DNA from 4 places in the Telluria sp. AIW5 genome. Region 3 is predicted to be linked to each of the others. Evidence: predicted binding sites of a transcription regulator. Region 3 holds the regulator's gene; each other region holds the start of a gene.
The links. The regulator LexA, encoded in region 3, represses DNA repair genes until DNA is damaged. The targets are predictions, from matches to a motif close to ACTGTATNNNNATACAGT.
Positions count from the first base shown of each region.

Region 1: imuA (translesion DNA synthesis-associated protein ImuA) is a predicted target of LexA. The motif match lies at 1,292-1,309, and genes of this name have one in related genera.
Region 2: AC1MEM_RS06760 (DNA topoisomerase IV subunit B) is a predicted target of LexA. The motif match lies at 5,257-5,274, and genes of this name have one in related genera.
Region 4: dinB (DNA polymerase IV) is a predicted target of LexA. The motif match lies at 3,387-3,404, and genes of this name have one in related genera.

Region 1 covers NZ_CM155289.1:2,275,729-2,283,371, forward strand. The annotation lists gene AC1MEM_RS10010 (putative Na+/H+ antiporter) at 1-1,089, opposite strand, end outside; gene imuA (translesion DNA synthesis-associated protein ImuA) at 1,331-2,038, shown strand; gene AC1MEM_RS10020 (Y-family DNA polymerase) at 1,968-3,449, shown strand; gene AC1MEM_RS10025 (alpha/beta hydrolase family protein) at 3,611-4,375, shown strand; one part of gene AC1MEM_RS10030 (IS3 family transposase) at 4,621-5,502, opposite strand; one part of gene AC1MEM_RS10030 (IS3 family transposase) at 5,505-5,981, opposite strand; gene AC1MEM_RS10035 (hypothetical protein) at 6,070-6,417, opposite strand; gene AC1MEM_RS10040 (M61 family metallopeptidase) at 6,539-7,643, opposite strand, start outside.
Region 2 covers NZ_CM155289.1:1,516,108-1,523,750, forward strand. The annotation lists gene AC1MEM_RS06750 (hypothetical protein) at 1-408, shown strand, start outside; gene parC (DNA topoisomerase IV subunit A) at 599-2,926, opposite strand; gene AC1MEM_RS06760 (DNA topoisomerase IV subunit B) at 3,070-5,067, opposite strand; gene AC1MEM_RS06765 (response regulator) at 5,361-6,185, shown strand; gene AC1MEM_RS06770 (gamma-glutamyl-gamma-aminobutyrate hydrolase family protein) at 6,238-7,224, shown strand; gene AC1MEM_RS06775 (YbdK family carboxylate-amine ligase) at 7,404-7,643, opposite strand, start outside.
Region 3 covers NZ_CM155289.1:2,408,598-2,416,240, forward strand. The annotation lists gene purF (amidophosphoribosyltransferase) at 1-18, shown strand, start outside; gene AC1MEM_RS10570 (cystathionine gamma-synthase family protein) at 34-1,275, shown strand; gene AC1MEM_RS10575 (tetratricopeptide repeat protein) at 1,373-2,176, shown strand; gene AC1MEM_RS10580 (tetratricopeptide repeat protein) at 2,343-3,122, shown strand; gene AC1MEM_RS10585 (sel1 repeat family protein) at 3,228-3,992, shown strand; gene lexA (transcriptional repressor LexA) at 4,042-4,677, opposite strand; gene rpsF (30S ribosomal protein S6) at 4,909-5,304, shown strand; gene priB (primosomal replication protein N) at 5,349-5,642, shown strand; gene rpsR (30S ribosomal protein S18) at 5,679-5,969, shown strand; gene rplI (50S ribosomal protein L9) at 6,006-6,458, shown strand; gene AC1MEM_RS10615 (replicative DNA helicase) at 6,600-7,643, shown strand, end outside.
Region 4 covers NZ_CM155289.1:646,150-653,792, reverse strand. The annotation lists gene AC1MEM_RS02840 (TonB-dependent receptor) at 1-875, shown strand, start outside; gene AC1MEM_RS02835 (S8 family peptidase) at 1,258-3,078, shown strand; gene dinB (DNA polymerase IV) at 3,428-4,504, shown strand; gene AC1MEM_RS02825 (recombination-associated protein RdgC) at 4,591-5,487, shown strand; gene AC1MEM_RS02820 (catalase) at 5,654-7,255, opposite strand; gene AC1MEM_RS02815 (asparaginase domain-containing protein) at 7,345-7,643, opposite strand, start outside.

The sequences.
Region 1 (7,643 bases), 130 kb from region 3:
GCCCGCTACCGCGCCGGCCACCAGCATGTACTTGGCGTGCTCGGACAGCCCGGCGATCAGCGAACCGAGATAGGTCAGTGCCGCATTGTCGGTGATTGCCGTCAAGCCGAGCGCACCGAAGAACAGGCTGGTCGGCGCCAGGCTGGAAACGATCGGCTGCAGCCACCATTGCTGCATGCCGCCCAGCACCACGAGGCCGGCCAGGAAAAATCCGACCAGCAGCCCTTCTTTCAAAATCAATGGATCCTGGTGCCGTTGATAGGCTTGGGTGAAACCGAGGAAGAGCAGGAAGATGCCGAGGAACAGCACCGGGTGATGCGCCAGCAGCACCACCGCGGCGAGGAAAACCAGGTGGATGGCCGACACCTTCACCGGCACGGGCTCGGGTTGCTCGCCAGCTGCCGGCGCCAGGTGCTTGCGCAGCAGGAGCGTGACGACTGTGGCGTTGACGAGCACGGCCACGGCAGCGCGCCCGCCGAAGTTGGCGAGCATGTACCCGCTGTCCCAGCCCCAGGTCGAGGCCACCATCAGCACCGGCGGCGCGGCGTAGGCGGTGAGCGTGCCGCCGATCGAGACGTTCACGAACAGCACGCCGAGCGCCCCGTATTTCAGCGGCTCGGGGATGCCTGCCCGGAACACCTGGGGCGCGAGCATCAAGGCGGCCAGCGTCATCGCGGCCGGTTCGGTAATCAGGGAGCCGGCGAGGGGCACCAGCGCCAGTCCCAGCCAGGCAAGCGCGACCTCGGTGCGGATCGGCACCAGCCGCGCGACTGTGCCCAGCAGCGAGCGCACGGCGTCGAGGATCGGGCGCGAAGCGGCGATCACCATGACCACGAACACGAACAGGGGTTCGGTGAACTGGCGCGATTCGGCGTAGTCGATGGCGGCGCCGGGACCGGCGAGCAGGGCCATCGCCAGCACCAGGATGAAGGCCCAGAAGCCGAACACGACCTCGACTTCGCCCAGCAGGTGGAACAGGCCTTCATGGCGTGGATGGCGGTCGGCCAGGATTTCAAAACCCTTGGCGGCGAAGGTGTGGACGATGGCGCATGCGAAGAGAGTCGCGCCGATCAGCTGCATCGTGGTCATTGGCGGCGTCCTGCGCGTCGTAGGGTAGCGGTCATTGTCAGGCAAATAATGAATGAAACCCCATTATTTCACCTTTTGATGCAACTTGGATGGCTAGTCGGGCGAGCTCGTTCATAGGCGCACATTTGAGCGCTAACAAGCGCAAAGTTAAATCGCGTGTTTGCGAACTATACACATCTTGCCAAAAGCTGAACGACCGAGTACTGTATATCCATCCAGTACTTTTGCATTACCCCCAATCATGTCTTCTTCACAAACTCTTGCTGCGCCGGAAGAATTACATCCTTCGCTATGGCGCGCCTCGCAGCTGGCGCATGGCAATACGCGCTGCGTCGACACCGGCCACCCGGCCTTGTCGAAGCAATTGCCGGGCGGCGGCTGGCCGACGGGCACCCTGATCGATTTATTGCTGCAACAGCCGGGCATCGGCGAAATGCGCCTGCTGCGCCCGGCGCTGGCGGCGGCCGCATCGCGCCGTATCGTGCTGCTGCAGCCGCCCCATCCGCCGCAGGCACTTGCCCTGGCCGCGCTCGGCGTGCCGCCGTCCCAGCTGATCTGGCTGCGCGCGGGGCGCGGGGCCGATGCATTGTGGGCGGCCGAGCAGGTACTGCGCAGCGGCAGTTGCGGGGCGCTGCTGTTCTGGACCAACCATGCGCGCGGCGAAAGCCTGCGCCGCCTGCACCTGGCGGCCCAATGCGGCGAAACCCTGTTCTTCATGATGCGCCCGCTGGCCAGCGCGCAAGATTCTTCGCCGGCGCCGCTGCGCCTGTCGCTGCGGCCCGCCGCCGGCGGGCTCGATATCGGCTTCGTCAAACGCCGGGGACCGCAGCGCGATGCGCCGCTGTTCCTGCCCCTCACTCCTTCTTTGCTCCAACGCCATGCGACTGTGGATCGGCCTGTATTTGCCCCGGTTACCGCTCGAGGTCTTCAGCCCGAACTGGTCAACTGACGCCGGCTGCGTCGTGCTCGAGGGAGAGCGGGTGCTGGCAGCCTCGCCCCTTGCGCAGGCCGCCGGGGTCCAGATCGGCATGCGCCGCGGCGGCGTGCTGATGCTCATGCCCGAGGCGCGCATCGTCGAGCGCTCGCCCGAGCGCGAGGCCGAGGCCCTGCACGCGGTGGCGATGGCGCTGCTGCAGTACACGCCGCAGGTGGCGCAGGCCGAGGAATCGACGCTATTGATCGACATCGGCGCCAGCCTGCGCCTGTTCGGCGGCATCCGCGCGCTGTGCCGGCGCGTGCGCGCCAGCCTGCGTGCGCTCGGCTTCTCGGGCTACCTCAGCTGCGCGCCCACCGCGCGCGGCACCTGGATGCTGGCGCGGCGGCGCGCCGGCCGCGTACTGACCATTGCGTCGCTCACGCGCCGGCTCGACCGCTTGCCGAGCACGCTGCCGCCGCCGGCGCGCGCCTATGCCAGCTGGTTCGAGGGCATCGGCTGCTTCGACATCGGCGCCATGCGCCGCCTGCCGCGGCCGGGCCTGCAGCGGCGCTGCGGCCGCGCGCTGCTCGACCTGCTCGACGCCGCCTACGGCCAGGCGCCCGAGCTGTTCGAATGGATCGAAGCGCCCACGGTCTTTCACGCGAAGATCGAACTGTTCGACCGCATCGAGAACGCCGACGAATGCCTGGCGGGCGCCGAGCGCCTGGTGCAGCAGCTGACCGGCTGGCTGTGCGCGCACCAGCTCGCCGTCGAACGCATCACGCTGCTGCTCGACCACGAGCGGGGCAGGGTGGCGCGTCCGCCCACCGCGGTCGAGATCGCGCTGGGCGAACCCACCTGGCGCGACGAACATTTGGTGCGCCTGCTGCGCGAACGCCTGGCGAAAACCGTGCTCGAGGCGCCCGTCATCGGCCTCGCGCTCGACGCCGCGCAGTTGCAGCCGATGGCGCCGCCGAGCGACTCGCTGTTTCCCGAGCCGGGCGGCAGGGAGGAAGACCGGGTCCGCATGCTCGAACTGCTCGTCGCCCGCCTCGGCCCCGACAACGTTTTACAAGCGCTGCCGCAGGCCGACTACCGGCCGGAAGTCGCGAATGCCTGGGTGCCGGTGCAGCAGAAAGTGCGCGAATCGGTACGTTCCTCGCAGATGCCGGCGGACGTGCAAAGCCTGCCGCGCCCGACCTGGATTTTAGCGAAGCCGATCGCGCTCCTGATGCGCAACCACCGGCCGTTTTATGGCTCGCCCTTGAAAATGGCCTCGGCGCCGGAACGCATCGAGGCGGGCTGGTGGAGCGAATCGCAGACGCGCGATTATTTTATTGCGGAGGGGCAGGATCACACACTGTACTGGGTGTACCGCGAGCGGATCGTGGGGGCGGGCGAGGATGCGAATCCGAGGTGGTATTTGCATGGGTTGTTTGGGTGAACCTGCTGGTATGCAGGGCACAGGTAACATCTGTCCAGGGACATGGGTAACACCTTGGCCAGGGACATAGGGAACACTCACGGGGACGTTTGGAGGCCTCGCTTCCTTGCATCGACGTCCAATCCGGTGCAGAGTAGCGCCTTCTTAAATCAGGGGAAGTCATGCTGACCGAACGCGTTGAATTTCAGGGGCCGCACGGCAAGCTGGCGGCGAAGCTGGATCTGCCAGACGGCAATCCGCGCGCCTACGGCGTCTTCGCCCACTGTTTTACGTGCAGCAAGGACGTGCTGGCGGCGAATCGTATTTCACAGGGCCTGGCCGAGCGTGGCGTGGCCATGCTGCGCTTCGATTTCGCCGGACTCGGCGCCAGCCACGGCGATTTCGCGGACACCAATTTTTCGTCGAACGTGGAAGACTTGGTGGCAGCCGCCGCTTTTCTTCGCGAGAAGTTCGAGGCGCCACGCCTGCTGGTCGGCCACAGCATGGGCGGCACCGCCGTGCTGGCTGCGGCGCACCGGATTCCGGAGTCAACAGCCGTGGTGACGATCGCGTCGCCGAGCGATCCGCATTACGTCGTCAACGCCTTGTTGTCGGAGCATCTCGACACCATCGCCGAACTGGGTGAAGCGCGCGTCAAACTGGCGGGGCGCGATTTCAATATCCGCCAGCAGTTTGTCGAGGACGCGACGCAGCATCAGCTGGCCGACCGGATCGCCCACCTGGGCGGCGCGCTGCTGGTGATGCATGCGCCGGCCGACGATACGGTCGATATCGCGAATGCGTTGCGGATTTTCGAGTTGGCCAGCTATCCGAAGAGCTTCGTGTCGCTCGACGGAATCGATCATCTGGTGACCGGGAGAGAAGACGCCGCGCAGGTGGCCGCGATGATTGCCGCGTGGAGCGGCAGATATATCGACGGCGCCTGACATGTACGCTAACGTCGAGGTAAGGTCTGAAATGGACGCTAACGTCGAGGTAACGTAGGGTGGGCACTCGTGCCCACGCGGACGCCGGCACAGTGCGAACGAAATGAGAACCGGGATCTGGACAGCCGCGATGTCATCCAGGAACACACCACGACATGATGACGAAGCCAAATAACGCCGTCAACATGACGCGGACGTCCGCGTGGGCACGGATGAAGTGACCCCACAAAGTTGGACAGTTAAGTCTACGCAGCCAAGTGCTGAGTCCTGAATTGTACAGGGCTCAGCCCGCCGAGCTTGAGCTTGATGCGCTCGTGATTGTAGTAGTGGATATAGTCGACAATGCCGGCCTCTAACTGGTCGATACTGGCAAATTTGTTCAAGTAGAAAAATTCGGACTTGAGTACGCCAAAGAAGCTTTCCATAGCTGCGTTGTCATGACAGTTTCCCTTGCGTGACATGCTCTGCACCATGCCGCGTTCCTTGAGCATTTGGCGATAGGCCGTCATGCGGTACTGCCACCCCTGGTCGGAATGGAGCATCGGCTTGTCTGCCGAACTGAGTTTGGAAAACGCTTTTGTCAGCATCGACGTCACGAGCTCGAATGGTGGGCGCCTGTTCATCTCAAAAGCGACGATCTCACGGTTGTACAGGTCGAGCACTGGCGACAAATATAGCTTCTCGCCGGCGACGTTAAATTCGGTCACGTCCGTCACCCACTTCTCGTTCGGCGCCGTCGCTTCGAACTGGCGGTTCAATTCGTTCGGCGCCGCCTGGCCCACCTCGCCTCTGAATGACTTGTATTTCTTGGGTCTGACCAGCGACTTCAGTTTCAACACCCCCATCAGGCGCTGAACGGTCTTGTGGTTGACGTGCTGACCCAGCTGGCGGAGCGCGGCCGTGATACGACGGTAGCCGTAGCGGCCCTTGTGGCGTTCATACTCGGCCTTGATCATCGCCTTGAGCGGTTCGTACTTGTCGCCAGCCTTCTGCGCGCCGACTTGGAAATAAAAGGTGCTCCGTGCCAAGCCAATAAGCCTGAGCAAACCAGCAACTGGATACTGCTGCCTCAGTTCCTGCACTACTTGCGCTTTTTCGGCGTGGCCGATTTCTGCCGTGCTTGAACTAAGGCATCCAACTTTTTTAGGACTGCATTCTCCATGCGCAGGTAATCGAGCTCAACGAGCAATTCTTCCCGGCTGCGTGTGTCCTCGCCTGCAGGAACGACCGGCTTTGTTGGTATCGGTATTTTCTTCACTCGTCTTGTCGGCGGTAGCGTCAACGCTTTGACCCCGCCCTCTCGATATGCGCGCTCCCAAGTTCCTACTGTCGAATGACGGCGGATATCGAACTGGGCAGCGGTCTGGGTTATGGAAAGCCGATTTTCCCACATGTGCTGCAGCACCGACAATTTGAAATCGGCGTCATATCGGCTTCGCTTCTCCCTCAGTCCAGCATCGCCATGGAGCCGATAGGCCGTCACCCACCGCTCGACCAACGAGCGATTGGCCATACCGTGGCGCTGCGACAGGGCCCGATAGCCACCGCGACCAGACAAGTAATCTTGAACCACCGTGTGTTTGAACTGTTCTGTGTACTTCGACATACACCTCCCAAAAGTTGTGTCCAACTTTTGGGGGTCAGTTCAGGAGTGCCCACGCTACGAACAGCGAACCGCAAAACCCAACGTCGCCTTACTCGTCAAACTCCTCGGCCAGGTTCTTCCACCCGCGGCTCTTCGCAAACGGTGCGAATTCCTCAGGCGCCTCGAGCACGATCAGCTTGCGCTCCTGCAGGCCCGGATCGCTGAGGCCGAAGTCCGGTCCCTTGTAGCCGAGCGCGCGCAGGCGGTCGATGATCGCCTTGGTCAGGACGGTGTCCTGGTGCAGGCCGGGATCGACCGGGGCGGCGAAGTCCACGTACACGTCGATGATCCCGTAGCCCTCGTCGAAAATGCGGATTGCCTTGACGTCGTGGGAACGGCCGGTGCTATCAACGGCCTTGAACGGGCCGGACAGTTCAATGTCGGTATCGGTAGTCATGGAAACAGCATACCACCGACCCGGACGCTTCCGGGTACTCGTAACGAGCGGAAAAACAAAGGGCGCCGAACACAGGCTCGGCGCCCCCATCATCTGGCACGCAACAGATGCGCCAATACGCTTACTTCAACGCCTTGTAAATCGCTTCCAGCCGATCCGGCGTGCCGCTGATGCGCTCCAGGCGCGGATAACGCAACCCGCCGTGGTAATCCAGCGCAATCGTGCGCAGGTTGTTGCCCTTCCTGACCAGCAGTTCGATCGGCGCCTTGCTATCCTTCGACGCCTTCACCGCCGCCTTCAGCACCTCCGGCTTGAACACCTTGTTGTTCACCGCGACGATGGTCGCGTTACCGGCGAGACCCGCGCGGAAGCCCACGCCATCCCACTGCACATTGCTCACGCCGCCATCGGCACGCACGGCAAAGCCCAGCGAATAGCTGAAATCGGTCGACTTGCTGCGCTCCTCGCCGCTCTTGATGAGCTCGGTTGGGGTGTCGGTGTAGACCAGCTTCCAGCCGGCGCGGGCCAGGCCGTCGAGCGGGGCGCCGGGGCCGTGGCCTTCCAGGCGCGAACGCAGGAAGGGCGCCCAGTCGAATTTCTGCACCTTCGCCAGCGCCGCAACGACGTCTTCGAATGTATAAAAAGCCGGCAGCACGCGGCCGTTCTCGATACCGTAGAAGGCGCGCGCGAAATCGTCGAGCGAGTGCTTGTCGCCGGACAGTTCGCGGATTTTCGTGTCGACGTCGAGCCAGATCAGCGCGCCTTCCGAGTAATAGTCTTCGCCGCGCTGCCAGTTGCTCCAGCCGAGGGCCCGGCGGGCGATGATGATCGGATCATTCACCGTGTCCTGCATCGCGCGCCAGGCGCGGCCCTGCACGTTGTCGTAGCGCGCAGCCGTCGCGGCCAGTGCATCGCGGGCGCCCGCTTGCGAGACCAGGCCGGAACGCGCGCCCAGCACGGCGCCCCAGTACTGGGTCTGGCCTTCGTACACCCAGAGCAGCTCATTCTGGAGAGGGGTGTTGAAGTTCGGGACATCCTGCCCAGCCGGGCGGCGGAACTTGCCGTTCCACGAGTGCGTGTACTCGTGCGGCAGCAGGTCGCGGCCTGCTTCGCCGCGCGCCCACTCGGTGAAGTAGCCCGGCTTGACGCCGTTCTCGCTCGACTGGTGGTGCTCGCGGCCGATGCCGCCGAAGTCGTCCGACAGCGCCAGCAGGAAATCGTAGTGG
Region 2 (7,643 bases), 890 kb from region 3:
ACCAAGGCCGTCGTGAAGGCCGAGGCCAATGCCGAGAAAGACGTCGCCAAGGCCGAAGAGAAGGAAATGAAGGTCGTCGCCAAGGCCGACAAGAAAGCCTCCAAGGCCGTCGCCGATGCGCAGGAAAAGAAAGCCAAGGCGCACGCCAAGGCCGTGAAGGCGCACGCGAAGGCCGCCGAGAAGATCAGCAAGGCCGATTCGGAAGACCGCGCCAAGGCAGTCGCCAAGGCCGAAGAGAATGTCTCGGAAGCGAATTTGAAGGCCGAGAAGACGATGATCAAGGCCGATGAGAAGGCATTGAAGGTGCAGGTCGACGCCGCCGCCGACAAGGCACAGGCATCGGCCAAGACCGAGCAGGTGCGTGCCGAGGCGATGGCCGACGTGCACAAGGCAGCGGCCAAGAAGTAATTGAATTGGTTGTGAATGAAAAATGCCGGCGCGAGCCGGCATTTTTTTTCGTGGTCGTTTTCGTGCGGGCGGGTGTGCATCGGCACGTACGCGTGGGCATGCCCACCCTACGCGACACCGCCGCTGCGGATTTCATCACGCGGCGCGTGTGCACCGTAGGGTGGGCATGCCCACGCGTTTCGAGGGACAATCACTCGCCGGTCGAACGCATCGCCAAGTCCGTCGCCTTCAACTTCTGCGACAGCGGCTTGCCCTTCCTCGCCCGCTTGCCGAAGTGGGGCTCCAGGCTTGAGGCGAACAGCTCCACCGTGCGCGGCTTCGAGCCGGCCCAGGTGCCGATCACGTTCACGCCCTTCTGGCTGATCGGTTGCGCAGCCAGCAGCTGCTCTTTCGGATCGAGCTCCATCAGCGTCACGCCGCGTCCGCCATTGGTCAGCACTTTCATTTCGTCGATGCCGAACACCAGCACGCGGCCGTTGCCGGACAGGCAGGCGATCGCGCCGGCGGAATCAGGCACCACGCGCGGCGGCAGCGGTACGGCGCCATCGTCGAGCGTGATGAAGGACTTGCCGCCCTTCAGGCGGCTGACCATGTCGCCCGCTTTCGAGATGAAGCCGAAGCCGTTCGAGGTCGAGAGCAGCAATCGCGTGTCGGCGGTCCCGGCAAAGTAATGCAGGATGCGCACGCCGCCCGACAAATCGACCAGGGTCGTGATCGGCACGCCATCGCCGCGCGCTCCGGGCAGGGCGGCGACCGGTACCGAATAGGTCTTGCCGTTGTCGCCGATGCCGACCAGCGAGTCGACCGTGCGGCACTCGAAAGCGCCATACAGCGAGTCGCCCGCTTTAAAGGTGAACTGGGCCGGATCGTGGCCGATGCCGGTGCGCGCGCGCACCCAGCCTTTCTCCGAGATGATCACGGTGACCGGTTCGTCGATGATCTTCTGCTCCGCAACGGCCTTCTGCGCTTCTTCGATCAGGGTACGCCGTGGGTCGCCGAACTGCTTGGCGTCCGCTTCGATCTCGCGGATGATCGTGCGCTTCATGGTCGATGGATTGGCCAGGATGTCTTCCAGCTTTTCCTTCTCGCCACGCAGCTGGGCCAGCTCCTGCTCGATCTTGATCGCCTCCAGGCGCGCCAGCTGGCGCAGGCGGATCTCGAGGATGTCCTCGGCCTGGCGGTCCGACAGCCGGAACTCGTCCATCAGCGCCGCCTTCGGCTCGTCCGCATTGCGGATGATGGCGATCACCTTGTCGATGTTCAGCAGGACGATCTCGCGGCCTTCCAGGATGTGGATGCGGTCGTTGACCTTGCCCAGCTTGTGCTCGGTACGGCGCCTGACGGTCGTGAATCGATAATCGATCCATTCCTGCAGGATCTCGTTCAGGCCCTTCTGGCGCGGACGGCCGTCGCCGCCGATCATCACCAGGTTCATCGGCGTCGAGGATTCGAGCGAGGTATGCGCCAGCAGCAGCAGCATGAATTCGTTCTGGTCCTGGTTCTTCGATTTCGGCTCGAACACCAGGCGCACCGCCGCCTCGCGGCCGGACTCGTCGCGCATCGTGTCGAGCGAGTTCAGGATGGTCTGCTTGAGGGCGATCTGTTCGGGCGTCAGCGTTTTCTTGCCCAGCTTGACCTTCGGGTTGGTGATCTCTTCGATCTCCTGCTGGACCCGGGCGGCCGAGGTGCCCGGCGGCAGTTCGGTGACCACCGCCTGCCACTGGCCGCGCGCCAGTTCTTCGATCTTCCAGCGCGCGCGCACCTTCAGCGAGCCGCGGCCGCTGGCGTACATGTCGGCGATCTGCGAGGCCGGGGTGATGATCTGGCCACCGCCCGGGAAGTCCGGGCCCGGCATCAGCGTAATCAGTTCCGCGTTCGAGATTTTCGGGTTGCGGATCATGGCGACCGCGGCGTCGGCCACTTCGCGCAGGTTGTGCGACGGGATCTCCGTCGCCATGCCCACCGCAATGCCGGAAGCGCCATTCAGCAGCACCATCGGCAGGCGCGCCGGCAGCGTGCGCGGCTCGTTGGTCGAACCGTCGTAGTTCGGCTGGAAGTCGACCGTGCCCATGTCGATTTCGTCCATCAACAGGCGCGCGATCGGGGTCAGGCGTGCTTCCGTGTAGCGCATCGCCGCGGCGCCGTCGCCGTCGCGCGAGCCGAAGTTGCCCTGGCCGTCGATCAGCGGGTAGCGCAGCGAAAAGTCCTGGGCCATGCGGACGAGGGCGTCGTAGACCGACTGGTCGCCATGCGGGTGGAGTTTACCGAGCACGTCGCCGACCACGGCCGCGGATTTACGCGGTTTCGCCGTCGGGCCGAGGCCGAGTTCGTTCATCGCGTACAGGATGCGGCGCTGCACGGGCTTCTGGCCGTCGGCGACGTCGGGCAGGGCGCGGCCTTTCACGACCGAGACCGCGTAGTCGAGATACGCACGCTCGGCGAAGGTCGACAGGGTCAGCGTTTCGAGGTCGTCGGCCGGCGCGGCGGCTTGTTCGAAGAGGTTTGCTTGGGTAGTCATATTCAGTTTTCGATTCTTTTGGCGCTGTACCGCGTGGAGTCAGGACTCCACCCTACGTACAGAGATAATCGTAGGGTGGAGTCCCGACTCCACGCGTTTTACGTGCGTATGAACTCCGCAAATTCTCGCGGAGCCCGGGCACATCAAATATCCGCTTCCGTCTCGTTCCCGTGTTCCTCGATCCACGCGCGGCGGGCGGCGGCTTCGCCTTTGCCCATCAACATGTTGAAACGCGCGCTCGATTCGCCGTGGTCGAAGCCGCCCAGGGCCACCGGCAGCAGGCGTCGGGTGTCCGGGTTCATGGTCGTTTCCCACAACTGCTCGGCGTTCATCTCGCCGAGACCCTTGAAGCGCGAGATGTTCCAGCTGCCTTCCTTGAGGCCATCCTTTTTCAGCTTGTCCTCGATCGCCAGCAGTTCGCCGTCATCCAGGGCGTACAGCTTCTGCAGCGGCTTCTTGCCGCGCGGCGGGACGTCGACACGATACAGCGGCGGACGCGCCACGCAGATGTGGCCGTGGTGGAACAGGGCAGGGAAGTGCTTGAAGAACAGCGTCAGCAGCAGCACCTGGATGTGCGAGCCGTCCACGTCCGCATCGGACAGGATGCAGATCTTGCCGTAGCGCAGACCCGACAAATCGGGCGAATCGCCCTGCGAGTGCGGATCGACACCGATCGCCACCGAAATGTCGTGGATCTCGTTGTTCGCGAACAGGCGGTCGCGGTCGGTTTCCCAGGTATTCAACACCTTGCCGCGCAGCGGCAGGATCGCCTGGTATTCCTTGTCGCGGCCCATTTTTGCGGAACCGCCGGCCGAATCGCCCTCGACCAGGAACAGTTCGTTGCGCGTCAGGTCGGTCGATTCGCAATCGGTCAGCTTGCCGGGCAACACGGCCACGCCCGAGGATTTCTTCTTCTCGACTTTTTGCAGCGAACGCATGCGCGACTGCGCCTGCTTGATGACGAGGTCGGCCAGTTTCTTGCCGTATTCGACGTGCTGGTTCAGCCACAACTCCAGCGGCGGTTTCGTGAACGTCGACACCAGTTTCACGGCGTCGCGCGAGTTCAGGCGTTCCTTGGTCTGGCCCTGGAATTGCGGGTCCAGCACTTTTGCCGACAACACGAAGGAGACGCGTGCGAACACGTCTTCCGGCAACAACTTGACGCCTTTCGGCAGCAGGCCGTGCAGTTCAACAAAACCTTTCACGGCGCCAAATAAACCGTCGCGCAGGCCGGACTCGTGCGAGCCGCCGGAGGGCGTCGGGATCAGGTTGACGTAGGATTCGCGCACCAGACCGCCTTCCTCGTTCCAGGCCACGACCCAGGCCGCGCCTTCGCCTTCGGCAAAACTTTCGTCGCCGGCGGCGGCAAATCCTTCGCCTTCGAACAGCGGGATCACGGTCTGGCCGCTCGAGCTCTGCGCCATCGCTTCGGTGAGGTAGCCACGCAGGCCTTCGTCGTAGCGCCAGGTCTGGACGTCGCCGGTTTTGGCGTTGGTCAGCGTGACGGTGACGCCCGGCAGCAACACGGCCTTCGAGCGCAGGAGGCGCACGAGGTCGGTCATCGGGATGTTCGGCGAATCGAAATATTTGCCGTCCGGCCAGGCGGTGACGCGGGTGCCGTTCTTCTTGCCGCCGCGCTCGAAGGGCGCGGAGGTGAGGGGTTCGATCACGTCGCCGTCGGCGAAGACCAGGTTGTGGACGCCATTGCCATCGTCCGTCTTGCGCCAGACGGTGATTTCCAGGCGCTTCGAGAGCGCATTGGTGACCGAGACGCCGACGCCGTGCAGGCCGCCGGAGAAGGCGTAGGCGCCGCCCGAACCCTTGTCGAACTTGCCGCCGGCGTGCAGGCGCGTGAACACGATTTCGACCGTGGACACGCCTTCTTCCGGGTGGATGCCGACCGGGATGCCGCGGCCGTCGTCCTCGACGGTGACGGAACCGTCGACATTCAGCGTCACGCCGATGTTGTTGCAGTAGCCGCCCAGTGCCTCGTCCGAGGCGTTGTCGATGACTTCCTGGATGATGTGCAGCGGGTTTTCGGTCCGGGTGTACATGCCCGGACGCTGCTTCACGGGCTCGAGTCCCTTGAGGACGCGGATGGATGATTCGCTGTAATCGGGTGCGGGTTTTTTGGTTGCCATACTGATCAGTGTTTTTCGAAAGCCTGCGTATTCTACTTGCCAGCGCTATCTTGTCGGAAGGAAAAAGCAGGAAGGGCGTAACGGATTGTTCTTGTCAACGTTTTGAAACGTGACTAGATTGGTACGCAAGCTTGCTACGCCAGGCGGCCCCGAGAAACCGATGAGCGGAAGGCGTTGATTGAGATAGATACTGTACATGCATACAGTAATTATCGCAAGACTTGCCATCTTACCGCAGTCTGCGGCGCAACAGGGTCGGGGCCGTCCACGAAGCACGCAAGGAATGGATCATCATGCATGCCCAAAAAACACCGACCGCCGTACGCCTGCTCGGATTTGCCCCAGACGTCGCCGCGCACCTGGTCACGCTGCTCGCCGGAGCGCCGCGCTCGGGACCGTTGTACGCATGCCTGCATGAGGACAGCCTGCAGGAACCCGACATCGTCCTTGTCGACGGCACCAACGCCGGGGCGCTGGCCTGGTTCGAGGGCATGCGCTGCGCGCCGCCCGCGCTGGTGATCGGTGGCCAGGGCCACGCCGGTGTGGACCACCTGCCCCATCCCGTCGAAGCCGAGCAAGTGTACGCCTGCATGGGGAAATTGCTGGCCGAACGGCGGCGCGCGCTGGCGCTGCTGAGCGCCCGCGGCGAGCCGCTGCTGGCCGAACGGCGTCGCCGTCCGCGTCTCGGGCCGGACGCCGGCTGCGCGGACGGACGCCGCCCGCCGCGCGACGGCAAAGTGCTGATCGTCGACAAGGGCGGCGCCTTCCGCGACCATCTGGCCGGCCTGGTGGGCAATGGCCGGCTGTCGATTGCCTGGACCGACAGCGCGTCGATGGCGGTGCGCCTGTGCGACGAGACGCCGGTCTCGGTGGCGATGATCAACACCGCCGCTCCCGGCATCGATCCTTACGGTTTGAGCCGCGCGATCAAGGCCCAGGGAGGGGCGGGGCGCACGGCCGTGGTGCTGCTGGTCGGTAAAACCTTCAGTTATGACAGCACGCTCGCGCACGGAGCAGGCGTGCGTGGGCTGCTCGACAAGCCGGTGGGGGACCGCAGCCTGGTGGCGATGTTGCAGAGGTTGACCTCACTTCCCGGGTTGCCCGGTTCAGCCATGTGACTTTGTTACAACTCCGAATCGTGCGCGGCAATGGCAGGGCTATATTGGGCCCATGGCAGACGAACAAGCAAAGCCACGCGACGAGCCGTCCGGCGCGCCGCTGGACAACCGGCTTGACCCTCCGCAGCGCGTTCCCGACCGCCGCGCGGCGAACGGCGCGCCGCGCTACCAGCGTCCGGACGACACGCCGTTCGCGCTGGCCGGCCGCGTCCTGCGCGCGCGCTGGCGCGCGCTGCGCGACCGCTTCAGCCGCGACTTCATGCGCCGTACCCTGCGCATCGGCGTCTCGGCGCGCATCTTCCATCCCGAACCGGGTGCCACCGGCCTGCGCAGCAAGAATTTGCAGTACCTGGAAGAGTCGATCGCCCAGTGGGTGATGTCGCGCGACGTACTGGTGTTCATGATTCCGACGGTCAACACCAACGGCCTGCTCCATCCCAGCAACATCACCCTGCGCCATTACGCGCGCCACCTCGATGGCCTGGTGCTGCAGGGCGGGGCGGATGTGTCTCCGCAGACCTATTCCGAGTCGCCCACGCGCCCCGAATGGAGCGGCGACCGTGCGCGCGATTTGTATGAACTCGAACTGTTGCATGAATTCGTCGAAGCCGGCAAACCGGTGCTGGGCGTCTGCCGCGGCTGCCAGCTGATCAATGTGGCTTTCGGCGGGACCCTGTACCAGGACGTGGCGACGAATGTACCCGCTGCGCTGGCGCACGTGCACACCGACTACGACGCGCGCCGCCACGCGATCGAATTCCCGCCGGGCTCGTCGCTCGGGCGCATGTTTCCGAATGCGGGGCGTCCGATCGTCAATTCGATCCACCACCAGGCCGTCAAGGAACCCGGGCGCGATATCCGGATCGAGGCGATGTCGTATCCGGACGGGATCGTCGAGGCGATCCGCTACGAGAAGGCCGATTTCGTGATGGGGCTGCAGTGGCATCCGGAGTTTCACCGGGCGGGCGGGACGGATTTGCTCGATTGCACGCCGGTGCTGGATGAATTTTTACGGGCGGCAAGGGAGACGCGCTTGTAGGTGGTGGTTCGGTCGTTGCGTAAGCTTGCATCGTCGCCGCTGCTCGCATGGTGAAAACGCGTGGGCATGCCCACCCTACGGTGCACGGCGGTCCCAGGTGTTATTACGCGGCCGTTGCGTAACGTAGGGTGGGCATGCCCACGCGTATCGCACGGTCGATCAATCGAAAACACGGAAAGCTACCTCCGCCGAAACCTTCTCTCCCCGCGAAACCAGTTGATCGCCGCATGCACCATCCCCTCGACGCTCCCTTGCTGCTCATACTGCTGGCGCAGCAGCAACGCATCGTTGCCATGCACAGCCGCGGCCGCCAGGTGGTGCAAGCCCTCGATGCTCCCGAGCTTCTCCGCATACGGCGCCATCTTCGCCAGCGTCGCCAGGATATCCTCGCGCAGCGACATCGTCTGGTAGGTCTTCGG
Region 3 (7,643 bases):
GCCGTCGCCGCCGAATAACCGGACGCACCTGCCATGAGCGAAAAAAAGAACTACGGTTTCACGACCACGATCCTGCACAACGACCGCCGCAAGGCGATCGAGCAAGGCTCCCTGCACAAGCCCGTCCACACGTCGGTCGCGTTCGGTTACAACGATGCGCGCCAGCTCGCCTCGGTCTTCCAGGGCAAGGAGCCGGGCTTCCGCTACGGCCGCCAGGGCAACCCGACGGTGGCCGCGCTGGAAGACAAGATCACGAAGATGGAAGACGGCGTGGCCAGCCTGTGTTTCGGCACCGGCATGGCGGCCATCGGCGCGCTGTTCCAGGCGCTGCTGCGCGAAGGCGACCACATCGTCTCATCGAGCTTCCTGTTCGGGAACACGAACAGCCTGTGGCAGACGGTGGCGGGGCAGGGCGTCGATGTCGACTTCGTCGATGCGACCGATGTCGCCAATGTCGAAGCGGTGCTGAAGGCGAACACGCGCCTGGTGTTCGTGGAGACGGTCGCCAATCCGCGCACGCAGGTGGCCGACCTGGCGCGTATCGGCGAACTGTGCCGCGCGCGCGGCATCCTGTACGTGGTCGACAATACGATGACCACGCCCTATTTGTTCCGTCCAAAAGCAGTCGGTGCCGGCCTGGTCGTCAATTCGCTGACCAAGTCGATCGCCGGCCACGGCATTGCGCTCGGCGGCGCGCTGACCGATACCGGCCTGTTCGACTGGAGCGCCTTCCCGAACATCGCGGCCAACTTCCGCAAGCAGCCGGCCGCCGCCCAGGGCATGGCCCAGCTGCGGGCGAAAGCGTTGCGCGACTTCGGCGCGGCCCTGGGGCCGGAAGCGGCGCACCACATTGCCGTGGGTGCCGAGACGCTGGCCTTGCGCATGGAACGCACCTGCGCGAATGCGCTGGCGCTGGCGCAGATGCTTGAAGCGGATGATCGCGTGTCGGCCGTGCATTATCCGGGCCTGCAGTCGCATCCCCAGCACGGCGTGACGACCGAACTGTTCCGCAGTGGTGGCTCGCTGCTGAGCTTTGAACTGCGCGAAGACATCGACCCCTTCGACTACCTGAACCGGCTGCAGCTGGCCATCCCGGCGAGCAACCTGGGCGATACGCGCACCCTGGTCATCCCGGTCGCGCACACCATCTTCTTCGAAATGGGCGCCGAGCGCCGCGCCAGCATGGGCATTGCCGAGTCGCTGATCCGGGTCTCGGTGGGTATCGAAGACACGCAAGACCTGCTGGACGACTTCCGCGCGGCGTTGGGCAGCTGAGGGAAGCTGAGGGCAGTCCGCCTTCGCAAGCAAAAGGAATTGCGCGAAAGATATTAACGTTCTACTATTGGCTCCATATACATTCATTGGGGGTGGTATGCGACGTTTCCTGATTTCCCTGCTGCTCGTCAGTAGTGCTGCGATGGCGGACGATTTGATCGACGCCGACAAATTCCTGATGGCCAAGGAGTACGGCAAGGCGCTTCCGCTGTACACCCGCCTTGCCAACGCCGGCAATGCCGACGCCCAGTTCCGTCTCGGCGAAATGACCTGGTATGGCGACGGTACGCCGCAAGACCTGCAGGCTGCCCACCGCTGGTTCGAGAAGTCCGCCGCCGCCGGCAATGCAGACGCCAGGGCCGCCATCGCAGCCCTCGACCGGCGCACCACGCGCGGTGGCGAGATCGGCTACTGGATGAAGGAATACAAGGGCGACGACCTCCGCTCCGGCAATCTCGAGTGCAAGCCTCCGGTGGTCCCGGCCGTCTCGAAGACCAACGAGGACGTCGCAGCCACCCGCAAAAGCATCGAAGGCTGGCAAGCCTGCTACAACGGCTTCGTTGCCAACTTCAACGCCACGGCGCCTGTCGCGAAGCGCATCCCGGCCGACGTGCTCGACATGATGACTCCCCAGGAAATCGAAGGCGCACGCATCCACATCGAGGCGGTGTATCGCGACACGCTCGCGCAAGCCCAGCGCGAAGCGAACGCCGTACGAACGCAGCAGGCTCAATGGGAAGCGGCGACCGAACGTTTCGTCAAGGAAGAGAACGCCCGTCTGGAGCGTGAGAACGCGGAACAGACACGGCTCGCCATCGACTCCCAGCGACGGAACAACGATTACGCCATCCTGAATCGCCGGGAGCCGCCACCGCCAGTGACGCGCAGGGAAAGCCGTTGAATCTAATGCCGCAACCCGGCGCACTGCGTGGCGGCGGCAATCCCGGCCTTCGCGCGGCGCTGGCAGACTGATGTAAAAAAACTACGTAATGGCGATGCAAACCGCATTGCATCGCCGACATAACGGTTTTATTATCGTTTTACAACATCCCTGAAAGGACGATGCCATGCGCCGGTTTGTGTTTTCCCTGCTGTTCGTTTGCCTCTGCGCCCGCGCCGACGATCTTGCCGAAGCTAACCGGCTGCTCGCCGCGAAGGACTATGGCAAGGCGCTGCCCTTATACACAAAGGCTGCGCAAGCGGGCAACCCGGAAGCGCAGTTTCGGCTGGGCGAGATGTACTGGTATGGCGACGGCACGGTACAGGACCTGAACGCGGCGCGCGAATGGATCGGAAAAGCCGCAGCTGCCGGCATCCCCGATGCGAAGGAATCGTTGGCGATCCTCGAGCGGCGCAAGAGCCGCGGCAACGAAATCACCTACTGGATGAACGAATACCGCGGCGAGGAACTGCAGTCGGGCAAGTATGCCTGTCCTGCGCCGTCGATTCCCGTCCTGTCGAAGACCAACGAAGAGATCGAGGCGACCCGGGCTGCTGTCGCCTCCTGGCAAGCCTGCTATAACGGTTTCGTCAGCAACTTCAATGCCGCGATGCCGGCAGGTAAAGTCGTTCCGCAGGACGTGCTCGATATGATGAGCCCGGCCGAATTCGAGCGCGTACGCGCCCATATCGAGCCGCAGTACCGGAAGATCCTGCTCGACGCCCAGGCCCGGGCCGAGGCGACGCTGGCGCAACGCGACGCCTGGGAGAAGGCGACCCAAGCCTTCGTCAAGGAGGAGAACCTGCGGCGCAAGCGTCAGATCGAACTGGAAACGACCCGCATCGTCCGCGACAATGAAGTGCGTTTGCATGGCGGTACCGACGCGCGCGTGAGTACAGGCAAGTAAGCGGCAAGTGAGCGGCAAGTAAGCGGCAAGTAAGCGGCGGTTGAGCGACAGTTGAGCAGGCCCGCGTCTCGCAGTATGATGGGCCTCGCTCATTTTGTTACCGCCATGAAAAAATTCCTTTACTGTGCCTTACTGCTCGCGAGCCTGCCCGCCGCGGCCGCGAACGATCTCGCCTCTGCCAACGCCCTGTTCGAGCAAAAGAAATATGCCGAGGCCCTGACGCTGTACACGAAACTGGCGAACGCCGGTAACGTCGATGCCCAGCAACAGCTGGGCCAGATGTACTGGTATGGCGAAGCAGGGGCAGTGGACGAGGCAAAAGCCCAGGCCTGGTTCCGCAAGGCGGCTGCCCGGGGCAATGCGGTGGCCGCCAGTTCGCTCGTCGTCATGCAGCAGCGCACGGACCGCCGGGCCGACATCGATTACTGGATCGGCGGCTACGATGGCAGCGACCTGAAAACCGGAAAGTATTACTGCCCCGCGCCGCGGATCCCCGCGATGTCGAAGCAGGCGGACGAGATCGATCGCGTGTCCGGGGCCATCGCCACCTGGCAAGACTGCTACAACGGTTTCGTGGAAAACCTGAACGCATCCTCGCCGCTGGTCAAGCGCATTCCGGCCGACGTCGTCAAGCTGATGAACGCCCGCGAGACCGAACGTGCGCAGGCGCACCTGGAGCAGGTGCAGCAAAACCTGTCGGAAGAGGCAAAGGTGGCGGCCAAGCTGGTACTGGCGGACGTTGCCGCATGGCGCAGCGCGACCGAGGCGTACGTGAAGGAACACAACGCCATTGTCGAGAGCGGGCCTTCTCCCGAGCGCGCACGCGACATCGAGGCGCGCAGGAGCAACTACGGTCCCGCCGGAAAATAGGGCGGACGTAAAAAAAGCCGCGCGAGCGGCTTTTTTTACGTCGGCAAACTCAGTGCCAGCTGCGCATCAAACCGACCGCAAGTCCCTCGAGCGCGAACTCGTCGCCCGGCTCGACGCGGATCACCTTGAAGTCCGGGTTCTCCGGCAGCAGTTCGATGGTGTCGCCCGTCTTACGGTAGCGCTTGACGGTGACGTCCTCGCCGATGCGGGCGACGACGATCTGGCCGTTCTTGGCGCTGTCGACTTTTTTGACGGCGAGGAAGTCGCCATCCATGATGCCGGCGTCGCGCATCGACCAGCCGCGCACCTTCAGCAGGAAGTCGGGACGCGCGCCGAACATGGCCGGGTCGACGTTGTAGGTCGCTTCGACGTGTTCCTGCGCCAGGATGGGCGAACCCGCCGCGACGCGGCCGACCAGGGGCAACGACATCAGCAGGGCGGCAGGGACATGCGGCACCGGCTGCGGCAGCGAGGCGCCGATGAGGCGGATGCCGCGCGAGGTGCCCGAGACGATCTCGATGGCGCCTTTGCGAGCCAGGGCCTGCAGGTGTTCTTCGGCCGCGTTGGCCGACTTGAAGCCCAACTCCCTGGCGATTTCGGCGCGGGTCGGCGGGAAGCCGGTATTGTCGATCGCTTCCCTGATCAGGTTCAGGATCTGTTCTTGCCTTGCGGTGAGCTTGAGCATGGGTCTGGCACGGGTTGATGATTCAGACTGTATTTTTGTACAGTATTTCGGGGAATGCAAGGGAAATCGATGATTTTTAACGATTCGCGCCGCCCAGGGTGTCGCGGCGCAGCGACGAGGGCGGGAGATTGCGCAGCCGTGCCATCCGCGTTATAATTGCCGGCTTTCCCTTCCCACACTCGTCTTGACGCCGAGGTGGGCATTTGTTTAAACGTCCTCAAGGAGTGTTGCATGCGTCATTATGAAATCGTTTTTATCGTCCACCCGGACCAAAGCGAGCAAGTCCCGGCGATGATCGAGCGTTACAAGGCCAGCGTCACCGCGCGCGGCGGTAACATCCATCGCGTCGAAGACTGGGGCCGTCGCCAGATGGCTTACTCGATCCAGAAGTTGCCGAAGGCACACTACATCTGCATGAACATCGAGTGCGACAACGAGACCCTGGTCGAGCTGGAAACCGCATTCAAGTTCAATGATGCCGTGCTGCGTCACCTGACCGTGAAAATGAAGAAAGCTGAAACCACGCCATCGCCAATGATGAAGTCGGTCCAGCGCGAAGACGCAGCCAAGAGCCACCGCGCAGAAGCCCCAGCGGCTGCTGCTGCCCCGGCCGCCGCTGCTGCTTAAATTTTTCTTGCCAGAAATCGTTAATTGGAAGTGAACCAGCGTAAGTGAACCAGCTACAAGTCGTCGCGACGATTGCTGAACGCGACGTACTGCGCTATACCCCCGCCGGCGTGCCGGTCGTCTCGGCAATCCTGATGCACAGTTCGCAGCAGGTCGAGGCAGGGGTCGAGAGGCTGGTCGAGTTCGAAATTGCCGCGTTCGCCGCGGGTGAGATTTCGGGCCGCTTCGCCAGCGCAGAGTTAGGCGCCGCGCACCAGTTCACGGGATTTTTGGCCAGGAAGAATCGCAACAGCAAAGCCCTGGTGTTTCACATCATTGATTTCAGTGCCGCCGCTTAATTATTAGCGGCCACCATTTAGATACAGGAGCCTCAAATGGCATTCGGTAAAAAGTTCGACAAAAACAAAGCCAAAGAAAAACTGAAGCGCAAACAGCAGAACCCGCTGTTCAAGCGTAAGAAATTCTGCCGCTTCACCGCTGCAAACGTGGAACAGGTCGATTACAAAGACGTCGACACCCTGAAGGACTTCGTCCAGGAAAACGGCAAGATCATGCCGGCACGTCTGACCGGCACCAAGGCGCACTACCAGCGCCAGGTCGACACCGCGATCAAGCGCGCACGCTACCTCGCGCTGCTGCCGTACACCGACCTGCACAACGCTTAATCGCGTCGTACAGTTCAGAACATCCTGGAGAAAAATATGCAAGTTATCCTTTTGGAAAAAGTTGTTAACGTCGGCAACCTGGGCGACGTGGTCAAGGTCAAGGACGGTTACGCGCGTAACTTCCTGATCCCGCAAAAGATGGCCCGCCGCGCAACCTCGTCGGCCGTCGCCGAGTTCGAAGTCAAGCGCGCCGAGCTGGAAAAAGCAGCAGCTGAAAAGCTGTCGGCTTCGCAAGCCCAAGGCGACAAGCTGGGCGGCATGACCATCACCATCGCCCAGAAAGCCGGCGTCGACGGTCGTCTGTTCGGTTCGGTTGGTAACTTCGACATCGCCGAAGCCCTGACCAAGCAAGGTTTCGCAGTTGAAAAAGCACAGGTTCGCCTGCCGACCGGTCCCCTGAAGACCACCGGCGAGCACCCGGTTGCCGTCGCTCTGCACACCGACGTCGTCGTGGAAATCACGGTCGCTGTCGTGGGCGAAGCTGCTTGATAAAGCAACTGAGCAAGCACTGAGCACAGCACGTAAGTCGTTGTTGCTTAAAAGAAAAAGCCGGGTTCGCCCGGCTTTTTTTATGCGTGGAAACTAACCAATTATTTCAGCCGTGGGACGGGAGGGGTTATAATGCCGGCCATGAATACCCCCGCAGATCCGCAAATCGAATCGCTGCGCATTCCCCCGCATTCCATCGAAGCAGAACAGTCCGTCATCGGCGGCCTCCTGCGCGACAATGCGGCCTGGGACCGCATTGCCGACTTCATGCACGCGGACGATTTTTACCGCTACGACCACCGCATCATCTTCGAGCAGATGGTGCGCCTGATTAACGGCGGCAAGCCGGCCGACGTGATCACCGTCTACGAGGCCATGGTCTCGCTGGGCAAGGCCGATGACGTGGGCGGCCTGCAATACCTGAACGCGATGGCGCAGAACACGCCGTCCGCCGCCAATATCCGCCGTTACGCCGAGATCGTGCGCGACCGCGGCATCCTGCGCAAACTCATCACCGTTGCCGACGAAATTTCGGGCAATGCGTTCAATCCGCAAGGCAAGGAAGTCAAGCAGATGCTTGACGAAGCCGAATCGAAAATCTTCGCCATCGCCGAGTCCGGCGCACGCGGTGCCCAGGGCTGGAATCCGATCCAGCCGCTGCTGACCCAGGTCGTCGAGCGCATCGACGAACTTTATTCGCGCGAAAACCAGGGCGAAATCACGGGCGTGCCGACCGGCTTCATCGACCTTGACCGCATGACCTCGGGCCTGCAGCCGGGCGACCTCGTCATCGTCGCCGGCCGTCCGTCGATGGGCAAGACCGCATTCTCCGTGAACATCGGCGAGAACGTCGCCATCGAAGCGGGTTTGCCGGTCGCCATTTTCTCGATGGAGATGGGCGGCGCCCAGCTGGCCATGCGTATGCTCGGCTCGGTCGGCCAGCTCGACCAGCACCGCCTGCGTACCGGCCGCCTGAACGACGAGGACTGGCCGCGCCTGACGCACGCCATCCAGAAAATGAACGATGCCCAGGTCTACATCGATGAGACACCGGCGCTGAACCCGATCGAGATGCGCGCACGCGCGCGCCGCCTTGCCCGCCAGTGTGGCAAGCTCGGCCTGATTATCGTCGACTACCTGCAGCTGATGCAGGGCAGCCAGCCGGGCGATAACCGTACCGCCGAG
Region 4 (7,643 bases), 1.8 Mb from region 3:
ACTTCAGCACGGTCGTCAACGAAAACGTGGTCCAGATCGGAGACACCGCGGTGAGCACCAGCAAGGCGAAGGTCAGCTGGGACCTTTCCGGCACCTATAAATTGACGCCGGCGATCAATGTCTACGGCCGCATCGCGACCGGCTTCCGTGCGCCGAGTATTGCAGCTGCCTCGGCTTCGGTGCCGATCACGGTGGCCGACGCCGAGACCATCACGTCGGTCGAAGCGGGTGTGAAAGCCGACCTGCTGGACCGCCGCGCCCGCGTCGCCTTCTCGGTGTATGACTACACGGTGAAGGACCAGCAGCTGACGGTCGTGGGCGGCAATTCGAACGTGAACCGCCTGATCAACGCCGACAAAACCAAGGGCCGCGGCCTCGAGCTCGACGTCGAAGCGGCGATCAGCCCTTCGCTGCGCGTGACCGGCAGCACCAGCTACAACTTCACGGAAATTCGCGACGCCAGCCTGTCGGTGAACCGCTGCGGTTCCTGCACGATCACCGACCCGATCAACGCCGCGAACCGCGTCGTCATCGACGGCAACATGCTGCCGCAGGCGCCGCGCTGGATCGTCAACGCCACCGCGCGCTGGAGCATGCCGGTCGCCGACGGCGAGGTCTTCGTGTTCACCGACTGGTCGTACCGCAGCAAGATCAATTTTTTCCTGTACGAAGCGGCCGAGTTTACGGGCAAGCCGCTGACCGAAGGCGGCCTGCGCCTGGGCTATACCTGGGCCAATGGCAAGTATGAGGCGGCTGTTTTCGGCCGCAACATCCTGGATGAGCGCCGCATCACGGGCGCCATCGACTTCAACAACCTGACGGGCTTTACCAACGAGCCGCGTACCTGGGGTGTGCAATTCAAGGGTAACTTTTAATTACAACAACCTGACAAAGCACAGTTAACATCCGAAAATCGATTCGGACAAGAAAGGCCGCGCCATTGCGCGGCCTTTTTTTCGTCCCGACTCAGCTTGCAAAGCTCTGCCATATGCGAGCGGTAATCACTGTTGTGACGTTGATAATGAACCGCAGCCATACGTTATTTGGCGTACATACGAAGTATGCAAATAAACGATGTTTTTGTTAAATCAACGGTATAAAGCGTTGCTAAAGTGCCGCACTCAATTCGAAATTCCCCGCGCGCATATTTACTCCGCAGTACATTTTCTGAGCCGCCTGTCGAGGGCACTTCGGCCCGCCGAAGACCATAAACCAAGGCACCGCCTTGACGGAAAACTACACATCGAAGGACTCAACATGAAGTCGACGCAATCGATTTACCCGAGTTTGTTGAAAGTCGTTGTAGCTGTCTCCATCGCCACCGGTTCGCTGGGCGCAGGCTCGGCCTTCGCCGCCGGCACCGCGCCTGACGCCCAGGCGGCAGGCACCACGCAATTCATCCTCCATACCGACCGCCTGATCGTCAAATACAAGGATGCCAATGTCGGCAGCGCCCAGGCCAAGGTGCCGACGGCCATGACGACGGCGCGCCAGGCGATTGCCGACCGCGCCGGCCAGCAGTTCGGCATGCGCCTGCAGGCCCTGCACCATATCGCCACCGGCGCGCAAGTGATGAAGATCGACCGCAAGGTGTCGTTGACGGAAGCGACTGCGCTGGCGAAGGAACTGATGGCACGCGACGCGTCGATCGAATACGCAGAGCCCGACCGCATCATGACCAGGATGGCCACGGCCAGCGACCCGTACTATGCGCAGCAGTGGGATTACACCGATGCGACCGGCGGCCTGCGCCTGCCGGCCGCCTGGGACCTCTCGACCGGTACCGGCGTCAAGGTCGCCGTGATCGACACCGGCTACCGTCCGCACGCCGACCTCTCCGGCCAGTTCGTCGGCGGCTATGACTTCATTTCCGATACCGCCGTCGCGAACGACGGCAACGGCCGCGATGCCGACGCATCCGACCCGGGCGACTGGATCGCCGCCAACGAGTGCTACGCCGGCAACGCGGCGCAAAACTCGAGCTGGCACGGCACCCACGTGTCCGGCACCATCGCCGCCAAGACGAATAACGGCCTGGGCGTGGCCGGCATCGCCTACAACGCCAAGGTCGTGCCGGTGCGCGTGCTCGGCAAGTGCGGCGGCTACACCTCCGACATCGCCGACGCCATCATCTGGGCCTCGGGCGGTACCGTGTCCGGCGTGCCGGCGAATGCCAACGTCGCCAAGGTCATCAACATGTCGCTCGGCGGCGGCGGCGCCTGCGACACCACGACCCAGAACGCGATCAACAGCGCCCGTTCGCGCGGCACCGTCGTCATCGTCGCGGCCGGTAACGAAAACCAGAACGCCAGCAACTCGAATCCGGCCAACTGCGCCGGCGTCGTGGCGGTCGCCGCCACCGGCAAGACCGGCGGGCGTGCCTCGTATTCGAACTACGGCGCCGTGGTCGACGTGGCGGCACCAGGCGGCGATGGCTCCTACAGCATCCTGTCGACGCTCAACAGCGGCACCACCACCCCGGGCTCGGACAATTACGTCGGTTACCAGGGCACCTCGATGGCGACCCCGCACGTGGCCGGCGTCGCGGCACTGATGCTGGCGCGTAACGGCGCGCTGACGCCGGACGACATCGAAGCCAAGCTGAAGGCCACCGCCCGCGCCTTCCCGGCGACCTGCTCGCAGTGCGGCGCCGGTATCGTCGACGCGGGTGCTGCCGTTGCTGCCGCCACCACCGTGACGCCGCCGCCGACGACGATCTCGGAAACCGAGTCGAACAACACGATCTCGACCGCGAACGCCATCAGCACCAGCGGCACGGTCGTCAACGGCACGATGAGCGCCTCGACCGACAGCGACTACTTCGTGGTCCAGCTGCCGGCCGGTAAAACCCTGACCGCGACGCTGACCGAGAGCCGGTCGACCAACGACTACGACCTCTACATCTACAACAGTGCAGGCACCTTGCTGACCTCCAGCGAGAACGGCGCCGGCGCCACCGACACCGCTTCGGTGGTGAATAACGGCACCACCAGCGCGCCAGCCTATGTGCGCGTCAAGTACTACGGCGGCGGCACCGGTTCGACCAATGGCAAGTACACGCTGAAGGCGAGCTGGTAAGCCTCGGTTGCTGTAGCTGGCTAAAGAGGACGCGCGGCTTGCCGCGCGTTTTTTTTGCCGAGTCCTCCGCCGAAAAGCCACCTGGATCGTAGGGTGGGCATGCCCACGCGGGATACGTAAGGACTCCGCTTTCGTGCACGATGATCTCGCCGCCGTACGGGCTTCGCTTTCGTGCTCGATGGTCTCGCCGCCGTACGGGCTCCGCTTTCGTGCTCGATGGTCTCGCTGCCGCGTATCACCGCGTGGGCATGCCCACCCTACAAAACGCCATGCCGGTAGCCCTTGCACGGAATCCCAATTGACGAGATACTGTACGGAATTACAGTAGTCGGCCCCGGCCGCCGCCAGAGTGAACGCCCCCGCACGTAAAATCATCCATTGCGATTGCGACTGTTTCTATGCCTCGGTCGAGATGCGCGACGATCCGTCCCTGCGCGGGCGTCCGCTCGCCGTGGGCGGCCGTCCCGACCAGCGCGGCGTGGTGGCGACCTGCAATTACGAGGCGCGCCGCTTCGGCATCCATTCGGCCATGGCCACCGCCCAGGCCATGAAACTGTGCCCGGAGCTGCTCGTCATCCCGCCGGCGATGGAAAAATACCGCATCGCCTCGCGCCAGATCATGGAGATCTACGCCGACTACACGGACCTCGTCGAACCGCTCTCGCTCGACGAAGCCTATCTCGACGTGTCGAACTCGCCGCACTGCAAGGGCAGCGCCACCCTGATCGCGCAGGAAATCCGCAAACGGATTTTCGAGACCGTCGGCATCACGGCCTCGGCCGGCGTGGCGCCCAACAAATTTGTCGCGAAAATCGCCAGCGACTGGAACAAGCCCGATGGCCTGTTCCTCGTGCGCCCGGAAGAGGTGGATGCCTTCGTCTCGGCGCTGCCGGTCAAAAAACTGCACGGCGTCGGCAAGGTCACGGCGGCCAAGCTCAACAAGCTGGGCGCGCGGACCTGCGCGGATTTGCGCGGCTGGACGATGCAGGAACTGCAGCATCACTTCGGCAGTTTCGGGGCGCGCCTGCACGATTTGTGTCGCGGCATCGACAACCGCGAGGTCAGCCCGGAGCGCGAGCGTAAATCGGTCAGCACCGAGGAAACCTATACGGTGGACGTGCCGGACCTGCCGGCCTGCCTGGCGCTGCTGCCCGATTTATACGAACACCTGCTCGGGCGCATCAAGCGCGCGGGCGCCGAAAAATTCATCAACAAGCTGTTCATTAAAATTAAATTTTCGGACTTCCAGCAGACCACCGTCGAGTGCGTCGCCTATGCGCCCCATCTGCCGACCTTCGCGCGGCTGATGGAAACCGGCTGGCTGCGCGCCAGCCGCCCCGTGCGCCTGCTGGGCGTGGGCGTGCGCCTGGGCGACACCGAACATGTCGAACAGCTCAGCCTGTTTGACGAACACGCAACACATTAAAACGTTGTTGTTGCCGGCTGAAAATTGCCGGACATCAGCGTGTAGAATGTCGTTCCCCTGAAATACTGAGACAACAGAAAGCAACTATGTGGTTCAAGAATCTTCAGATTTACCGCCTGCCCGCACCATGGGCCTTCACGCCTGAACAGATGGAAGAGGCGCTGGCGCCCCTGGCCTTCACGCCCGCGAACAGCAACGAACTGTTGCGCCAGGGCTGGGATGCGCCGCGTCCGAATGGCGGCCTGGTCCACGTCGTCAACAAGCAGATGCTGATGATGCTCGGCACCGAAAAGAAGCTGCTGCCGAGCTCGGTGATCAACCAGGTCGCCAAGGCGAAAGCTGCCGAGCTGGAAGAGCAGCAAGGTTTCCCGCCGGGTAAGAAGGCGATGAAAGAACTGAAGGAGCGCGTGGCCGACGAACTGCTGCCGCGCGCATTCACGATCCGCAGCAATACCTGGACCTGGATCGACCCGGTCAACGGCTGGTTGGTGGTCGATGCCGCCAGTCCGGCCAAGGCCGACGACGTCGTGAAACTGCTGCTCAAAGCCGTCGACCGCATGCCGCTCGAGTCGCTGCGCGTGCAGCGTTCGCCAGTCGCCGTGATGACCGGCTGGCTGGAAGCCGACGAGGCGCCGTACAACTTCACGATCGACCAGGATACGGAACTGCGCGCCACCGGCGAAAGCCGCGCGGCCGTGCGTTACGTGAAGCACTCGCTCGATCCGGACGACATCCGCCGCCACATCGCCGCCGGTAAACAGTGCACGCGCCTGGCCATGACCTGGAACAGCCGCGTGTCGTTCGTGCTGACCGAATCGCTGGCCATCAAGGGCATCAAGCCGCTCGACGTCATCAATGAAGGCGGCGCCGTCACCAACAGCGACGACGAGCGTTTTGATAACGACATCATGCTCATGACCGGCGAGCTGGCGAAGATGCTGGCTGATGTGGTTGATGCGCTGGGCGGCGAAGCGAAGGCGTAAGCAGGCCTTGTAGGGTGGGCGCCCCGTGCCCACGCGGAATGATGAGCATTGTTGGCGGTGATCGCTGCTAACGCTGCGCACGCTTCGCAGTGGGCACGGGGCGCCCACCCTACGTACAAACGGACCCGCACGGGTCCGTTTTGCTTTGATACGGCGCACTCAAAGATCACTTCGCGCTCGCCACCTCGTCGCTGGTCGCCGGCTCCTCACTCCTCCCGTCGGTATAGGTCGCACCCTGGCGGTTGTCGTGCGGCGCCGGCTTGCCCGGCAGCGGCGGCAATGCCTTCGCTTTCTCGAGATCGATGCCGGCAATCTGCGCCACGCGGCGCCCGTAATCCTCGTCGCAATGCCACAGGTGCCACACCATGCGCAGCTGCACCGGCTCCGGACAGGCTTTCAAATCGCCGCCGACATTGTTCACCAGTTCGTCGCGCTCCCAATCGGCGAAGCTACGGTAGCGATCGCCCGCCTGCTTGTAGTCGCTGCGCGTATTCGTCGTCTGGTAGCGGCCGAGGTGGCCTTCGACAAACTGGTGATAATCGCGCTGCGGCTTCGGTGCTTCCTGCGTGCCGCCCAGCAGGCTCGGCTCGTAATTGATGTGTTTATTTTCGCCGCTGTCGTCGACGACATACGCCATCTGGCCGTCGCGCTGGTTGGTGCGGACGCGTGCTTTTTCCTGGGGCGCATTGATCGGCAGCTGCAGGTAATTCGGACCGACGCGGTAGCGCTGGGTGTCGGAGTAGGACAGGGTGCGGCCCTGCAGCATTTTATCGTCCGAAAAATCGATGCCGTCGACCAGCACGCCGGTGCCGAAGGCCGATTGCTCGGTTTCCGCAAAGACGTTGTCCGGGTTCTTGTCGAGCACCATGCGGCCCACGGGCAGCAGCGGGAACCGGTCTTCCGGCCAGCGCTTGGTGTCGTCCAGCGGATCGAAGTCGAGGTCGGAATGCTCGCCGTCGGCCATGATCTGCACGCAGAATTCCCACTCCGGATAATCGCCGCGCTCGATGGCTGCGTACAGGTCGCGCGTGGCGTGGCTGGTGTCGTGCGCCTGGATCTCGGCCGCCTGCGCCGCGGTGAGATTGCGCACGCCTTGCCGCGGCTGCCAGTGGAATTTCACGAGGTGGGCCACGCCCTGGTCGTTGACCAGCTTATAGGTGTTGACGCCCGAACCTTCCATCTCGCGGTAATTCGCCGGGATGCCCCATGGGCTTTTGACCCAAGTCACCATGTGCAGCGCTTCGGGCGAATTGGCGACGAAATCATAAAAGCGCCACGGCTCTTGCTGGTTGGTGACCGGATCCGGTTTGAAGGCGTGGATCATGTCCGGGAATTTAATCGCGTCGCGAATGAAGAACACTTTCAGGTTGTTGCCGACCAGGTCCCAGTTGCCCTCGACCGTTTTCAGCTTGACGGCAAAGCCGCGCGGGTCGCGTGCTGTTTCGGGTGAGTCCTTGCCACCGATAACGGTCGAGAAACGCACGAACACCGGCGTCTGGACGCCGGTTTCGTTCAGCACGCGGGCGCGTGTGTACTTGCTGGCCGGCTCGCCCCCGATGGTGCCGTAGGCTTCGAAAAAGCCGTGGGCGCCGGTGCCGCGCGCGTGGACGACGCGCTCGGGAATGCGCTCGCGGTCGAAATGGGTGATCTTCTCGATGAACTGGTAATTCTCGAGCGTGGCCGGACCGCGCTCGCCGACGGAGCGCAGCGACTGGTTGTCGCGCACGGGGTGGCCCTGGCGCGTGGTCAGGATGGGACGGTCAGACATGGGACACTCTCCTCTCGTTCATTGAGAGAAAAGTATAGGAAGTTCCGGCAGAGGGCAGCGCGCGCGTGCCCTCTGGAATGTTCGTGCGCTTACAGGGGCTGGAACACGCCGGCGGCGCGATTCTTCGTCACATTATCCCAGGCGAACACTTGTCCGTTCATGCCCACGTAGACGCCGGCGGGCAGCGTTTGCGCAACGCCGCAGGCGAAGCCGAGGTTGAATAATGCGTCCGAATTGGCGATCTCGTAGGGAATCATGGCGCCGGTGAGTACGATGGTCTTGCCGAGGTTTGCAGCGCCGAGCACGGCGGCCGTTTGCGGCATGGTATCGGTGCCGTGGACGATGACGATTGCTTTCTCGCTAGCTGCCTGGCAAGCGTCGAGTACAC